DNA from 3 places in the Planococcus sp. TJ-307 genome. Region 3 is predicted to be linked to each of the others. Evidence: riboswitches for the same ligand, from Rfam matches in the RefSeq annotation. Region 3 holds a riboswitch; each other region holds the start of a gene.
The links. Region 3 has a riboswitch for S-adenosylmethionine ahead of AC4EHK_RS13460 (phosphoadenylyl-sulfate reductase). Riboswitches for the same ligand answer to the same signal wherever they lie in the genome.
Positions count from the first base shown of each region.

Region 1 (5,684 bases), on a different contig from region 3:
GCCCATTGGCGCAATGACAGTTGAGCCGATTGGCACGATATCGATATTGTGTTCTTCCACAAACTCATCAAAGTACGAAATGGTTTGGAAAGCATTCAAGTCAAGTTCTCCTTCAGCAAGTGCCAAGTTTGGTGCTACGTAGTCGGAAAAAGTTTGAATTTCCAAATCAATTCCTTCAGCTTCTGCTTTATCGGCAATGTAATCCCAGATAGTGGTGTCGGAACCGCTGATGCCAAGCGTAACGGTAGTGTTGCCTTCAGAACTGCTGTCGTCTCCGCAAGCCCCAAGAGTTAGTGCTGCAAGTGAAAGTAATGCTGTAGCTGTAATTTTTTTCATGATTAATTCCTCCAATTTCTCTCTAATGTTTTTATTCGTTCTAAACTTTTTATATCCGTCAGAGCTACACGGGCGCTTGCGCTTTTCTTTGTCTAGACTCTAGCTGCCAGATTCTCGGGTCATAAGCCACTCTGGCTGTGCGGCAACGAACGCCGCTTCGCCAAATCGTCTTATGCCTGTCGAATCTAAACGGCAGCTTCCGCTTTTCTTTCTGTCCAGCTCCAGCACCCAGCTCTTTGGGTCATAAGCCAGCCCAGCTGTGCGGCTGAAAAAACGCCGCTTCGCCGGTCTGTCTTATGCCCGTCAGAGCTACACGGGCGCATCCGCTTTTCACGTCAACTGCGTCGCACACTTCTTGAAAATACATTTCCGAGTGTTTGGACGCCTTGCACGAGAACAACAAGAATCGCTACTGTAATGAACATGACAAGCGTGTCGAATCGCTGGTAGCCATAAGTGATGGCCAAATCGCCAAGGCCGCCGCCTCCGATGGCACCTGCCATCGCCGATGCACCAATCAGGCCAACTACCGCGATGGTTAATGCGAGAACCAGGGAGCTTAGAGCTTCTGGAATGAGAAAGCGGAAAATGATTTGCATCGGTGTGGCGCCTATTGCTTGAGCCGCTTCGATAACGCCTTTGTCGACTTCCAATAAGGAGTTTTCAATCAACCGAGCAATATAAGGGCCAGCGTAGAAGACCAATGGCACAATGGCAGCAGCTGTTCCGATGGACGTGCCGACGATCAGGCGGGTCAAAGGAATAATGGCCACCATCAAAATGATAAATGGAACGGACCGGAAAATATTGATGACAATGTTGAGCACTTTGGAAATCGGTTCGTTTTCCAATAAATGGCCTTTGCGTGTAACCACTAGCAAGATGCCGAGTGGAAAGCCAATCAATAACGAAAAGCCGAAGGATGCGCCGGTCATGTAAATGGTTTCCCATAAAGCTTCTAAGATTTGTTCGTAATTAACTGACATAGTTATTGACCTCCTCTATTTGAATATCACTGTCCCGAATAGAGGATAAGGCTCGCCGGATTTCACTTGGCTCTCCGGAAAATTCAACAATCAGGTTGCCGTAAGGAATGCCCTGCAACTCTGTAACATTGCCGAACAGCACGTTCAAATCAACTTTGAAATCCCGCGAGACACGCGACATGAACGGTTTGCCGACCGAATTTCCAGTAAACTGGAGGCGATAAATCGCATTGTCGCTTTTGGCGTTCTGAATTTGCAAGAGCAGTGATTCCGGAAGCTCATCATTCATTACCGAGCGGACAAAACGTTTTGTCGTAGGTTGTTGCGGGTTCGAGAAAATATCGAAAACGCTGCCTTGCTCAATGACTTTTCCTGCTTCAAGCACAGCTACCTTATCGCAAATTTCCCGGATAACGCCCATCTCATGTGTAATGAGCAAAATGGTGATGTTGTATTCATTGTTGATTTTGCGCAGCAGATCCAAAATTGATTTAGTCGTCTGCGGATCGAGTGCCGAGGTCGCTTCGTCGCATAGCAGGACGGAAGGGTTGGTAGCCAGCGCACGGGCAATGCCGATTCGCTGTTTTTGTCCACCGGATAGCTGATCTGGGTACTTTTGTGCCTGATCCCCCAGACCGACAAAGTCGAGCAGGTCTTTTACTTGTTTTTCGATCTCCGCTTTTGGTGTTTTCGCCAACAAAAGCGGCATCGCAACATTATGGTAAACCGTTTTTGAATTCAGCAGATTAAAATGCTGAAAAATCATGCCGATGTCTTTTCGGATGGTGCGGATTTCCTTGCTGGATAGGGTGGATATGTCTTTTCCCTGAATCATTACACGTCCTGTGGTAGGGCGTTCGAGCAGGTTGACCGTGCGGATCAATGAACTTTTTCCGGCTCCACTAAAGCCGATAACTCCGTATATTTCTCCGGTTTCGACGGTCAGGTCAATGCCATTCAAGGCATGGATTTCCTGTTTGCCTGATTGGTAGGTCTTGGCGACGCCTTCGAATTGAATCATGGTGATGGTGCCTCCTTAGGTTGGAATGAATTGTATCAAATCGACGGTGTCTCAAATGCTGATTGAGATAATAGACAAAAAAGAGCCCTCTTTTTTCTCATCCATAAGAAAAAAGAGGGCTCCAGTTGAAACCATCTAATTCTCATCTTCCAAATGCCTTAAATGGCATTTGCAGGAGTTGGCACAGTTTTTGCGGTTAAACAAATCTGCTGCCGAAACGTCTCAGGGCCTGTCCCTCGGTTTCTCTTGATAAGAAAGTGATGTATGCTATTCGATTCGTGAGTCTTACTTTATGGTGAAATAACAAAAAAGTCAAGAAAAACTTTGAGATTTATTTCACAATCTTTAAAATGTGAGAAAAACCACTGTGAAATCTACTTTAAGATGATGTACTAGATTTCTTGCGCAAAACTGAAGATACTTTACTTTCAGTACCATCTTTTATTCGGATAATGTTTTCATTATGCTTCCATACGGCCATAGCAAATAAAGCCGAAGCAGTCAGCAAGGGCCAAGCTCCAGATGCCGGAATAAAAGCAATGACAAAATAAACGGCATAAAGAACAAATACGCCAATTACCAAGTAGTCTGTTGCAAGCGAAACGCCGATCAACAGAATCAGTCCAAGCAACCCAAGCTTCCAATCGAGGGCGAGCATAACGCCAATGACTGAAGCGGTTCCTTTCCCGCCGTCAAAGTTCATGTAAAAGGGAAAGTTGTGCCCGAAAACTACCCCGGCACCTGCCACAAACAACAAAGCCCAAGTCATTTCAGCTGAGAAGTTTCCTGTTTCCAATAATAAGCGGAGACCTGCAACTGCAGCAAATCCTTTAAAAATATCAATAAATGCAACAAGCAATCCATATTTCCAGCCCAATACGATCGCAGCATTGGATGCACCGGAATTTTTCACGCCTTCTTTTTTTACGTTAACTCCTGACAAAGCCTGTGCAGCAAGGGATCCGTGAAAACAACCAATGATATAGCCTGCAACGAATAATAGCAAAATCCAAACCAGCATACCGATTCCTCCTCTATACTAAATGTTAACGTTTGAGTGAAAGGAAGGTTTCAAAATTTTTTGACTAATACGCTTGACAAAAAGCGCTGAAGTTTTTATACTTCTCAACAAGATGAAAAACCAAATCAAATACTCTTATCAAGAGTGGCGGAGGGATAGGCCCTGTGATGCCCGGCAACCAACAGACATTTTGTCTGGAAAGGTGCTAATTCCTACAGAACTGATCGACAGGTTCTGACAGATAAGAGGAGGAAACTCCGTAATTTACGGCCCTCTTCTTAACCGAAGGGGGCTTTTTGCTGTCCCTTTCTGCATGAATAGTATCCACAAAAAATAGGGGGAATGGAAAATGACCAACTTAAAACCAGAAACATTATTGCTTCACGGGGGACAACAGCCGGATCCTACGACAGGATCAAGAGGGGTTCCCATCTACAAAACTACTTCTTACGTTTTTAAAGACACTCAGCATGCACAGGATCTTTTTGGACTGAAGGATACCGGCAATATTTATTCGCGTATCATGAATCCGACGGTCGATGTCTTTGAACAGCGGGTAGCGTTATTAGAAGGCGGAACAGCAGCTGTTGCCTTGTCCTCCGGAATGGCGGCCATTGCTTTTTCCATTATGAATATAGCAGAAGCTGGAGACGAAATTGTGGCAGACAGCAACCTGTATGGCGGAACATACAATTTATTGGCGAACACGTTGCCGCGTTATGGCATTACGACAAAATTTGTGGATGCGACAAATCCCGAAAACTTCAAAGCGGCGATTACAGATAAAACCAAAGTTCTATTCGGTGAAATTATTGGCAACCCGAGCTTGAATGTCTTTGATGTAGAAAAAGTAGCAGCCATTGCTCATGAAAATGGAATTCCACTATTGATCGATAATACCTTCGCGTCGCCATATGGCAGCAATCCCATTGAATACGGAGCAGATGTCGTCATTCATTCCGCTACAAAATGGATTGGCGGGCATGGCACGACAATTGGCGGAGTGGCAGTAGACGCGGGAACGTTCAATTGGGACAATCCTCGCTTTCCGAATTACACACAGCCGGACGAAACATACCACGGATTGCGGTATGGCATCGATGTACCGGAAGCGGCTTTTGCGACAAAGTTACGTGTTCAACTGCTTCGGGATTTTGGGCCATCCCTCAGTCCGGAAAGTGCCCATGCTTTGTTGCAAGGGTTGGAAACCTTGCACCTGCGCATTCCAAAACACAATAGCAATGCCCAACTTGTCGCCGATTATTTGAAACAACACCCGCAAATCGAGTGGGTGAATTTCCTTGGTTTTGAAGATCATCCTTCTCATCAACTGGCGAAGAAATACTTGAAAAACGACGGTTATGGATCAATTGTCAATTTTGGAATTAAAGGCGGGCGTGAAGCGGGCCGGAAAGTGATTGACAGCGTCCATCTGTGGTCTCATGTAGCCAATGTAGGGGATGCTAAATCACTGATCATTCATCCGGCTTCGACTACGCATCAACAATTGAACAACGAGGAACTACAAGCATCCGGCGTAACAGAGGAGCTAATTCGCTTGTCTGTCGGGTTGGAGAATGCAGAAGACTTGATCGCTGATTTGGAGCAAGCGATTCAGGCAGCCGTATTGGAAAATGCATAAGGAGGGATTTTCATGAAAACAGTCTCCATCGGCTCGTTAACCCTGGATTCAATGGAGGTTTTAAACGATGTTGAACTTGCATATGAACGTCTTGGAGACCGGGAATCTCCGGTTGTCCTAGTCTGCCATGCATTGACAGGCGACCAATATGCAATTGGCACAGAGGGCAATCCAGGGTGGTGGGCTGGGTTGATTGGACCAGGCAAACCGGTGGATACGACTATTTTTCAAGTGATTACCTTTAATGTTCTTGGAGGATGCCACGGATCAACGGGTCCTTTATCGACAGATCCGGCAACGGGAAATCCCTACCATGCTGCGTTTCCAACCCTGACCATACGTGACATGGTACGCGCTGAATACTGTGCACTCAAAAAGCTTGGCATCAACCATCTCAAAGGTGTGATTGGCGGTTCGTTAGGTGGAATGAAGACCTTGGAATGGGGAAGATCTTACCCTGAATTCATCGATGCGGTTTTTCCTTTAGCCGTAACCCCCTATTACAGTGATTACGGTGTCGCTTTTAATCACATCGGCATACTAGCAATAGAAAGTGACAGTGAATTTAATGGTGGAAAGTATAAAGATTCTGCTCGTTTAAAAGGTTTTGAAGTGGCACGAATGGCAGGCATGGTTACTTATCGGAGCGGCAATATGTTTAATCAGCGATTTGGACGA
Region 1 is NZ_JBZDOJ010000001.1:566,953-572,636, forward strand. Features, by position in the region: gene AC4EHK_RS02795 (MetQ/NlpA family ABC transporter substrate-binding protein) at 1-336, opposite strand, end outside; gene AC4EHK_RS02800 (methionine ABC transporter permease) at 672-1,322, opposite strand; gene AC4EHK_RS02805 (methionine ABC transporter ATP-binding protein) at 1,312-2,343, opposite strand; SAM riboswitch class I at 2,483-2,599, opposite strand; gene AC4EHK_RS02810 (glycerol-3-phosphate acyltransferase) at 2,723-3,364, opposite strand; SAM riboswitch class I at 3,497-3,612, shown strand; gene AC4EHK_RS02815 (O-acetylhomoserine aminocarboxypropyltransferase/cysteine synthase family protein) at 3,714-5,006, shown strand; gene metX (homoserine O-acetyltransferase MetX) at 5,019-5,684, shown strand, end outside.
Region 1: another riboswitch for S-adenosylmethionine. It lies ahead of AC4EHK_RS02805 (methionine ABC transporter ATP-binding protein); the one in region 3 lies ahead of AC4EHK_RS13460 (phosphoadenylyl-sulfate reductase).

Region 2 (5,684 bases), on a different contig from region 3:
CCAATTTGACGTTTTGATTTGATTTGTTACGATATAGAATATCTTATCTTTTTTAAAGGAGCTTTGCCATGATTTATCCATTTAAAGACAAATTCCCCCAAATCGATCCATCCGTTTTCATCGCAGACTACACCACCATTTCTGGTGATGTGACGATTGGCGCCGATTCATCAGTTTGGTTTAATACTGTGATTCGCGGTGACGTATCCCCCACTGTTATTGGCAATAAAGTGAATATCCAAGATCTTTGCATGCTGCACCAAAGTCCTGGCAAACCATTGGTGCTAGAAGACGAGGTAACGATTGGCCATCAAGTGACCTTGCACAGCTGCACCATTCGAAAAAGAGCATTAGTTGGGATGGGTTCGATTATTTTAGACGGAGCAGAAGTTGGAGAAGGCGCATTTATTGGTGCCGGCAGCCTCGTGCCCCCCGGAAAAATCATTCCACCAGGCATGCTCGCTCTCGGACGCCCAGCAAAAGTTGTCCGTGAACTGCGCGAAGACGACAAAGTGGACATGGAACGAATTGTCCGCGAATACGCTGAAAAAGGCGCTTACTACAAGTCTCTTCAATAGGGCTAGCACAAAAAAGGACGATCCGGCAGGGATGCCGGATCGTCCTTTATTTTTATACAGTTTTAGATACCAGCTTCAACGCCAGCTTGTTCTTTCAAAAGTGCTGCTTTGTCCGTACGCTCCCAAGGAAGATCAACATCTGTACGGCCAAAATGTCCGTAAGCTGCTGTCTGCTTGTAGATTGGGCGGCGAAGATCAAGCATTTTGATGATTCCAGCAGGACGCAAATCAAAGTTCGCGCGTACCAAATCATCCAATTTGTCTTCGTCCACAATGCCGGTGCCAAATGTATCAAAAGCGATCGATACTGGATGTGCTACACCGATTGCATATGCCAATTGCACTTCACATTTATCTGCCAGACCAGCCGCTACAATGTTTTTCGCTACATAACGTGCAGCATAAGCTGCTGAACGGTCAACTTTTGTTGCGTCTTTACCGGAAAATGCACCGCCGCCGTGGCGAGCATAGCCACCGTAAGTATCTACGATGATTTTGCGGCCAGTTAAGCCTGCATCTCCCTGAGGTCCGCCAATAACAAAGCGCCCCGTTGGGTTAATGAAGTATTTGGTCTCTTCGTCAATCCATTTTGCCGGAACGACTTCTTTGATGACGTACTCTTTGATGTTGCGTTGAATTTGCTCAAGTGTTACTTCTGGGTGATGCTGCGTCGAGATAACAATTGTGTCCACACGAAGCGGCTTATTATTTTCGTCGTACTCAACAGTTACCTGTGTTTTGCCATCGGGACGCAAGTAGGGAAGAATTTCTTCTTTGCGCACTTCAGCCAAACGGCGCGCCAATTTATGTGCCAATGAAATCGGCAATGGCATCAATTCTTCTGTTTCGTTGTTGGCATACCCGAACATCAACCCTTGGTCGCCTGCTCCGATATCATCCAATTCTTTATCAGTCATTTGGCCTTCGCGTGACTCAAGCGCCACATTGACTCCAGCAGCGATATCCGGTGATTGCTCATCGATTGCTGTTAGCACTGCACTTGTTTCTGAATCGAAACCGTATTTAGCTCGTGTGTATCCAATTTCTCTTACCGTTTGTCTAACGACTTTCGGAATGTCCACATAAGTAGAAGTGGTAATTTCTCCGGCTACTAAAACCAGCCCTGTCGTTACAGTGGTCTCGCATGCAACACGTGCGTTTGGATCTTCGGTCAAGATTGCATCCAAAATAGCATCTGAGATTTGGTCACAAATTTTATCCGGATGTCCTTCTGTTACTGATTCTGATGTAAATAATCGACGGTTTTTCAAAAAATGTTCCTCCTTATATCCTGCGAGATTGCTCTCGAAATTGATACGGTACTCGTTTCCCATGTCAAGTCCGTTCCAGACAAAATCCAGATTGAACTTCAAGCCGTTTGTGGCCTTTCACACGAGGATTAAGGGCATTCCATAAAAAAATCCCTTCACTCATTCATCATGAGGAAAGGAGAATCATCATAAGCACCTTTCACTCTTATCATCCAAGGCCTGTGCGCCTTGCTTCAGGTTTGGCACCATCACTGCGTATGCAGCAGGTTGCCGGGTTTCATAGGGCCTGTCCCCTCCACCAGCTCGGAATAAGAGTATCCGTTCAATTTTTCATCATACGGAAATAGTACTGGGATGTCAATGATTTTTTCGAATTAAAATGAGATAGTAAATTGCCTGCTGCTCGTTCCGCTCATTCCTCCCGCTCTCTACAACTCGTTATATAGGCAAACCCATTTGTATGTCTTGTACAGTTTATTTACTTGCAGATTCCTGCCTCATATAGAGTCTATCCAATAATTTTTGATTTCCGAAGGGGATTAGTATAGACTAATAAACCTAATGTGTTATACTAATGAACGAATATACATCCTCCCCATCGCCATGGGAATAACAGAAAAGGAAGGTACATATATATGACTTCAGTGAACTTTGCAAATGATTTAAAGGATCTTTTAACTGGCCAAAATGTACATGTTCAATTATCAGTGCCACAACTAGTGGAAGCAGCAACATCTCGCGGGGAAGCCGTATTGACTCGGGAAGGCGCTGTAAAAGCGGAGACAGGAAAATACACGGGCCGCTCACCGAAAGACAAATACATGGTGGAAGAAGAAAGCTCTAAAGACAAAGTCGACTGGGGCAATGTGAACCGTCCAATTTCTAGCGAAGTGTTTGAAAAATTATACGCTAAGGTGATTAAGCACTTAAAAGAAAAAGATGCTCTTTTCGTTTTCAAAGGATTTGCCGGAGCGGACCACGAATCACGTGTGCCAATTCAAACCATCAATGAATACGCGTGGCACAACTTGTTTGCCCACCAACTGTTCATCCGTCCGTCAGCTGAAGAGCTGCAAGCGCATGAAGCTGAATTCACGGTGGTTTATGCCCCTACATTCATGGCAGACCCTGCAGTTGACGGTACGGCTTCAGAAACATTCATCATCGTCTCCATGGAACAGCGCATCATTTTAATCGGTGGAACTGAATACGCCGGCGAAATGAAAAAATCGATCTTTTCTATTATGAACTACTTGTTGCCAGAAAGAGGCATTCTTCCAATGCACTGTTCAGCAAACGTAGGACAAGATGGCGATGTAACTTTATTTTTCGGCTTGTCCGGTACCGGCAAAACGACCTTGTCAGCAGATGGAGACCGCAAGCTGATCGGTGATGACGAGCATGGCTGGTCTGATAATGGCGTCTTCAACATCGAAGGCGGCTGCTATGCAAAAACCATCAACCTGTCGCGTGAAAACGAACCGCAAATCTACGACGCGATCCGTTTCGGTTCGGTTTTGGAAAATGTGGTTGTTGATCCGGATACACGCATCCCGGATTATGACGACGGTTCATTAACTGAAAACACACGTGCCGCCTACCCAATGCAGGCAATTGACAATATTGTAGATCCTTCAGTTGCGGGTCACCCAAAAACGATTGTTTTCTTGACTGCAGACGCTTTCGGCGTATTGCCTCCAATCAGCAAGCTGACAAAAGAACAGGCTATGTATCATTTCCTTAGTGGCTACACATCAAAATTAGCTGGTACAGAGCGTGGCATCACTATACCTGAAGCAACGTTCTCAACTTGCTTTGGTTCGCCATTCTTGCCGCTGCACGCAACGGTATACGCTGAAATGCTCGGCAGCAAAATTGATGAGCACGATGTTCAAGTCTTTCTTGTCAACACCGGCTGGACGGGTGGAGTCTATGGAGTCGGCAGCCGCATGAAGCTTTCTTACACTCGGACAATGGTTCGCGCTGCCATCAAAGGCGAATTGAATGATGTGCCGACTGAAAAAGAAGCTATCTTCGGCCTTGAAATTCCAGTACAAGTACCTGGCGTACCAGCCGATGTGTTAAACCCACGCCATGCTTGGGCAGATAAAGAAGCATACGATTCAAAAGCTGTGGAATTGGCACAAAAATTCCAGGAAAACTTCCAGAAGTTCGGTACTGTCGCACCTGAAATCACAACACTTGGCGGACCACTTCAAAAATAAGCATCCCTTAAAGCCCGTTCGGAGTAAAATCCGAACGGGCTTTTTTTACTTTCCTATTGCTCTTTATCTCTCATCCATTGGCAAATTGCCCGAACTGTTTTGCGATTGGCAGCCGGTGGAAAGAAATGCGTATAATCTTTGAAATACCAAGTTTCGTATGGCTGATTGTTGAGCGCTAGAGTTTCTTCTAGCAGATAGGCTTGGGCAGGATAGACGTTTTCATCCTGAAGGCCATGGATAATGAGCATGGGCGCACAGCTTTCTTCAATCCGCATCAACGGATTGCGTTCTTCGTATGCGGCAAGCGCCGTATTGGGTGTGCCGCCGTAAAGCCGTTTCATCATGCGCCGCATGTCTGGCCGCTCTTTATAGGTCAACACCGTATCTGTAACTCCGGCCCATGTGACAAGCGAGGTAATGTCCGAACGCAAAACGGCGGTCCATAACGCCATAATGCCGCCGCGGGAAAATGCCAGCAAGTGCACGTACCCGTTGCTGTATTTTTTTAAGACATCCACAGCGTGAACGGCATCCCAACGATCCGCACCGGCAAATTCGTCTCGGCCTTCGCCGCCTCGATTGCCTCTATAGTACGGAGCAAATACCACAAAGCCTTGTGCAGCGAACTGGGCAATACGCGCAGGGCGAACCATTCCAATCGACTGGATGCCGCCTCGTAAATACAAAATGCCGCTATAGTTTCCCGGTTCTTTTGGTTCTGCAAGCATTCCTTTGACCTTCAATCCTTCTGACCAATAAACAATTTCCGTTAAGCGTACATTGGGATTTGGTGAAGGAAAGTGTTTTTTTGATTTAATCTTCCCATTTTCCAAGCTGCTTCACCTTCTCTATAATTGTCCTCATTCCAGCATCTTTCATTAGAAAACTGAACTCATCGTCCAGCTTTAATTCTCCCATTAAAACAATTCCTTTTGTTTCAAGTAGCGGAATTTTATCCACTTTTTCAACTTCAGCTATAAAAACAGTCTTGCAGAATGGTTTCGCCGAATGCACCACATACTCTGCAAACCATTCCAGCTCTTTTACTTGAGCGCCGGTCTCTTCGTATACTTCCCGTTTTGCAGCTCCTTGTAAACGTTCCCCAGCTTCTACTTTCCCTCCTGGAAACTCCAGGCCCCGCTCGTTATGTTGGGTCAGCACCCACTTGCCCTCGTATTGGCAAATGACCAGTACATGCCTGCTTTCTAAAGAAAAGCTATTTTTTTCAAATGATAGTTCACATTGATAACCATTTAGATCCTGATACTGCATTTTTCCACCTCGATGCCATAAGAAAAACGTACACTAACTTTCAGTGTACGCTTGTATACTTCTATTTTACTTCTTTTCGCCAAGGAATGCTGATAACATCCATGAATGTTTTTCAAGGTTCTGATGGATGGCATTAAACATGTCTTCTGTCATGTCATCCCCATCTGCCGCTGCCAACTCCATGCCTTTTTTCAATGATTTCATGATTTTGTCGTAGTCACTAACCACTGTATCGACCATATCTTCAGCTGACTCTTTGCTATTAGCCTCTTCAATTACGGACAGCTTGAGCTGCTCTTTCATTGTAGCCACAGGTTTCCCACCCAGTGCCAGCAAAC
Region 2 is NZ_JBZDOJ010000002.1:1,025,435-1,031,118, forward strand. Features, by position in the region: gene AC4EHK_RS11480 (gamma carbonic anhydrase) at 69-578, shown strand; gene metK (methionine adenosyltransferase) at 641-1,849, opposite strand; SAM riboswitch class I at 2,052-2,164, opposite strand; gene pckA (phosphoenolpyruvate carboxykinase (ATP)) at 2,485-4,074, shown strand; gene AC4EHK_RS11495 (alpha/beta hydrolase family protein) at 4,128-4,907, opposite strand; gene ytkD (RNA deprotection pyrophosphohydrolase) at 4,888-5,346, opposite strand; gene AC4EHK_RS11505 (Dps family protein) at 5,413-5,684, opposite strand, start outside.
Region 2: another riboswitch for S-adenosylmethionine. It lies ahead of metK (methionine adenosyltransferase); the one in region 3 lies ahead of AC4EHK_RS13460 (phosphoadenylyl-sulfate reductase).

Region 3 (5,684 bases):
TTTAGCCCGTTGACTGGTTTTCTTGGACAAAAGGATTATGAAAGTGTGCTGCATACATCGCGCCTCAGCAATGGCAACGTGTGGAGTGTACCCATTACATTATCGGTCACGACAGAAGAAGCAGACAGCTACGAGCTGGGCGATGAAATTGCGCTGAAAGGCAAAGACGGTGTCATCTACGGAACACTCGAGCTGAAGGAAAAGTACACGTATGACAAAAGGTTGGAAGCAGAAAAAATTTACGGCACGACAGAAGTAGCACATGCTGGCGTGGAAAAACTATACGAACGCGGAGATGTTTACTTGGCAGGTCCTATCACCTTATTAAATCGTCCGGACCATAGCGAGTTCAAAGAATTTCATCTGGACCCGGTTGAAACGCGCCAGTTATTCCAAGATCTTGGCTGGAAAACGATTGTCGGCTTCCAGACGCGCAACCCGGTGCATCGCGCACATGAATACATTCAAAAAGCCGCATTGGAAGTGGTGGATGGCCTCTTGCTGAACCCGCTCGTGGGTGAAACAAAATCCGATGACATTTCAGCTGCAGTGCGGATGGAAAGCTACCAAGTCATCTTAAAGCATTACTATCCTGCAGACCGGGCGCGCCTCGCCATCTATCCAGCTGCAATGCGCTACGCCGGACCGAAAGAAGCGGTTCTTCACGCCATTGTCCGCAAAAACTACGGTTGTACACATTTCATCGTTGGACGGGATCATGCCGGTGTCGGCGATTACTACGGCACATACGAGGCACAGGAATTCATCAGCCAGTTTGAAGAAGAATTGGGCATTCAAATTTTCAAATTCGAGCATTCATTTTACTGCAATGCATGCGAAAACATGGCCACGGCTAAGACATGTCCGCACAGCGCAGAAAACCATGTTCATTTAAGTGGCACGAAAGTTCGTGAATTGCTTCGCAACGGAGAAAAACCACCGAAGCAGTTTTCCCGTCCGGAAGTAGCCGATGTGCTCATCAAAGGCTTGCGGGAGACCGTTATTAGTAACTAATTAGGGGATGGTTGCCCGTGTCAGTCCAAATGATTTTTGTGCTTATCGTCATCGTCGCCATGGTCAGCGCCTTGCTTTTTGAAATTGCCCGTCCGGATATGATTGTATTTTCAGCATTGGTGGTGTTGCTACTGTCCGGAATTTTAACAACAGAAGAAGCATTGCGCGGATTTTCGAATCCAGGAATGTTGACAATCGCTTTACTGTTCATCGTTGTCGGTACTGTACAAAAGCACGGCCTGATCGACCAGATGATGATTGGCTGGCTGAATAAAGGCAAAAGCTTGAAAGGATCTTTGTTTCGTATTTTTCTTCCGCTCCCGTTGTTTTCGGCTTTTTTGAACAACACACCCATTGTTGTCACGTTAACTCCACTTTTGAAAAAATGGTGTGAAGAACGCAATATCGCACCTTCCAAAGTGCTGATTCCTTTATCGTATGTAACGATTTTGGGGGGGACTATCACCCTAATGGGAACATCGACCAATCTTGTGGTGCACGGGATGCTGCTCGATTACGGCCTGCCTGGCTTTTCGTTGTTTCAATTAGCAATTGTCGGCATCCCCATCACCATTGTCGGTTTGATTTACTTGTTTACGGTAGGCAACATGCTGTTGCCTGAGAACAACAGTTTCAGCAAGCAGGTCGTTGAAGATTCCAGAAACTACATTGCTGAAATGGTGGTGGAAGAAAATTTTCCTTACGCCAATCAAACGGTGGAATTAGCAAAACTGCGCGACTTGAAAGGTTTGTACTTGATTGAAATTATCCGAGATCAGACCCGGATTTCATCGGTCAGTTCCAAAACCATCATTCAGTCAGGAGACCGCCTAATTTTTACCGGACTCATTTCAACGATCGCAGAGCTGCAAAAAAGAAAAGGGCTGACTTTAAAGACCGGGACCAATTTGCAGTTGGAGGATTTGAAAAACGGCAACACGCAGCTGGCGGAAGCGGTCGTTTCCCATGAATCTTCGTTGCTCTCGAAAACAATCAAGCAATCTCAATTTCGTTCTCGTTACGATGCAGGCGTCATGGCGGTTCACCGCAACAACGAACGCATTAAAAGCAAAGTCGGTGACATCATCCTGCGGCCGGGGGACACCTTGCTGTTGCTTGCGGGAACCGGATTTGTGGAAAAATATCAGCAGTCCAACGATTTTTACGTCGTGTCTTCCATGACACCGCCAAAAACCTTGCAAGAAAGCCGTTTTGTCGGCTGGTTCTCGCTGCTGGTTTTACTGGGAGCCATTGCACTTGTCATTGCTGGCTGGCTGAGCATGTTCAAAGCAATGGCTTTGGCAGTGCTGATTTTATTGGTAACCAAATCGGTTTCCATGGAAGATGCAAAAAACGATGTGCAATTCAATGTACTGCTGCTCATTGCCAGTGCATTTGGTGTGGGTGCCGCTATGACCAAAACCGGTCTGGCGCAATGGGCGGCGGACGGATTGTTGGCAGTCGGCCAGCCGTTTGGATTGCTGGCGATTCTCATTTTGATTTACTTGCTGACCAGCATTTTTACAGAACTCATCACCAACAGTGCTGCCGCTGTATTAATGATCCCCATCGGCATCGAAATGGCAAGCAACCTACAGCTCGATCCAATGGGTTTTGCCGTTATCATCACCATTGCGGCTTCTGCCAGTTTTATTACGCCCATTGGCTACCAAACCAACCTAATTGTCTATGGGCCGGGCGGCTATAAATTCATAGATTACGTCAAAGTAGGTACGCCACTCAGCATCCTGGTGATGTCAGTTACCATCGGAATTGTTTACTACTACTGGTTCTAGGAGGAGAAGGAATGACCAAATCAACCAATATCACCTGGCATGAGTCGGGCATCACGAAACAAGATAGACAGAAATTGAACGACCACAAAAGCGGTGTACTCTGGTTTACCGGCTTGTCGGGATCCGGAAAATCAACAGTTTCGGTTGCACTGGAAAAAGAAATACATGCACTTGGCATTCGGACGTATTTATTGGACGGCGACAATGTCCGCCACGGCTTGAATAAAAACTTGGGGTTCAGTCCAGAAGACCGGACGGAAAATATCCGCCGGATCGGTGAAGTCGGAAAGCTCATGAGCGACGCAGGTGTACTGACTTTGTCAGCATTTATCTCGCCGTATCAGGCAGACCGCGATCAAGTTCGGGCTTTGCTTGATGAAGGTGAATTTATTGAAGTTTATGTAAAATGCAGCGTGGATACTTGTGAGGCCCGTGATCCGAAAGGGCTTTATAAAAAAGCGAGAGCCGGTGAAATCAAAGGCTTTACGGGAATTGACGCACCATACGAAGAACCGGTAAATCCGGAAATTGTGATCGAAACGGACAAGCAAAATTTGGACGAATCGGTACAAGTGATTGTTGAGTATTTGAAGAAATCCGGTTACTTGAGCAAATGAATAATCGGCTGAATAAAAAATAGAGAATCCCTAAAATTTATCTCGCAAGAAAATGGTGTTTTCAGAATATTATTGACAGTTAACTTTGATTAGTATAGTATTTACAAAATATTAAAACCTAGTATTCATATAAGGTATTTCTTATCGTGAGAGGTGGAGGGACTGGCCCTTTGAAGCCTCGGCAACAGCTTTGGTCATTGACCGGGGATCATGTGCCAATTCCAGCAGGTCCCAATCGGATCTGGAAGATAAGAAGACAGGCAGCCGCAAACGCGCATTCGATCCCTCTCTTCTTGTTCTATTAGAAGAGGGGGTTTTTATTTAGACTTCACCTGAAGCGATTCTTTAAGGTTTTTATAATGTAGAAGAAAAGTTTCGGAACACATTAGATTTGTTTAAGGGAGGAAGATAGGATGAGCCAAATTGTTTCGTACGAGCAATTTACTGGAGATCCATTCAAGGACCTGGCACCGACCGATCTTTTGAAAGGTGCCGCGGATATTTTAGAGTGGGCTTACGATTCCTACGGAGAAGATGTAGTGTATGCCTGCAGTTTTGGAGCCGAGGGCATGGTATTGATTGACCTGATTTCCAAAGTGAAAAGCGATGCGGAAGTGGTGTTCCTGGATACGGACGTCCACTTCGACCAAACCTATGAACTGATTGAGCGGGTTAAAAAACGCTATCCAAAACTGAATATCCGGATGAAAAAACCGGAACTGACTTTGCAGGAACAAGCCAGCCAGTTTGGAGATGAATTATGGAACAGCCAGCCGGATAAATGCTGCGATATCCGCAAAGTCAAACCGCTGGAACAAACACTTTCCGGAGCACAGGCGTGGATTTCCGGTTTAAGAAGAGAGCAGTCGGCCAGCCGCAGCAAGACGGACTTTATTAACAAAGACAATCGGTTCAAATCGGTCAAGATTTGCCCGTTGATCCATTGGACGTGGGGCGATGTCTGGCAATACATCCAACTGAATAATCTTGAATACAATATTCTGCATGACGAAGGCTATCCAAGCATCGGCTGTAAGCATTGTTCGTTTGCAGTGACGACGGATGGCGACAGCCGCGACGGAAGATGGAAAGGCTTTGCCAAAACGGAATGTGGCCTGCATACATAACCGGGCCGGCAAAAGTGTAAATTAACGATCAGAAAATGACGCAACCTTCGTTTCTCTGGTTAAAAAAAGGAGTCTAGGAAGCTTATGAAAAAAGTTTATTTAGTTGGTGCAGGTCCAGGCGACCTTGATTTGATTACCGTGAAAGGGCTGAAGGCTATCCAGAAGGCCGATGTCATCCTTTATGATCGCTTAATAAACCAGGATTTGCTGGACGAAGCGAAAGAAAATGCTCAATTGATTTATTGCGGCAAAAGACCGGATAATCATTCCTTAAAACAAGAAGAAATCAATGAGCTGTTGTGCCGGTTCGCACTGCAGGGGAAAATCGTAACGCGCTTAAAAGGCGGCGACCCGTTTATTTTTGGAAGAGGTGGAGAAGAGGCAGAGGCATTGGTCGACCACAACATCCCATTTGAAATTGTACCGGGCATTACGGCGGGCATTGCAGCGCCTGCTTATGCGGGAATCCCTGTGACACATCGCGATTACAGTGCATCTGTTGCTTTTATTTCGGGCGTCAGCAAAGTTGGCGTTGATCAGGATGAATATTGGGAGCATGTGGTCAAGAGCATGGATACGCTATGCATTTATATGGGCGTCAGCAAACTGCCGGAAATTTGCGGACGATTGCTGCGCCACGGGCTGAAACCGACAACGCCGATTGCCTTGATTGAATGGGGCACAACGGAACGTCAGCGGACAGTGACTGGCACGCTCGAAACGATTCTTCGAAACTCCAAAGGTTTCGAGAATCCGTCGATGATTGTGGTAGGAGAAGTGGTACGCCTCAGAGACAAATTGCAATGGTACGAGCAGCTGCAGGACGAACAGCAGTTTCAGCTTGCCGCCCATGTAGGATAAGGAGATGGTAAAATGCAAGCCGTTTTATATGTAAGCCATGGCAGCCGGGTAAAAGAAACGCGCGAAGAAGCGATGGCATTTATGGAGCAAGTGCGCCAGAAAGTGGATGTTGCTCTTCAGGAAACGTGCTTTTTAGAGTTGGCCAGTCCGGATATTGGCGAGGGCATCGACAGCCTTGCCAAACAGGGCGCTACGGCAATCGCCATCGTACCGGTTTTGCTTCTGAGTGCCGGACATTATTACGAAGACATTCCGGATGAAGTTAAAAA
Region 3 is NZ_JBZDOJ010000003.1:388,084-393,767, reverse strand. Features, by position in the region: gene sat (sulfate adenylyltransferase) at 1-1,014, shown strand, start outside; gene AC4EHK_RS13470 (SLC13 family permease) at 1,032-2,810, shown strand; gene cysC (adenylyl-sulfate kinase) at 2,822-3,427, shown strand; SAM riboswitch class I at 3,566-3,682, shown strand; gene AC4EHK_RS13460 (phosphoadenylyl-sulfate reductase) at 3,841-4,554, shown strand; gene cobA (uroporphyrinogen-III C-methyltransferase) at 4,639-5,415, shown strand; gene AC4EHK_RS13450 (sirohydrochlorin chelatase) at 5,428-5,684, shown strand, end outside.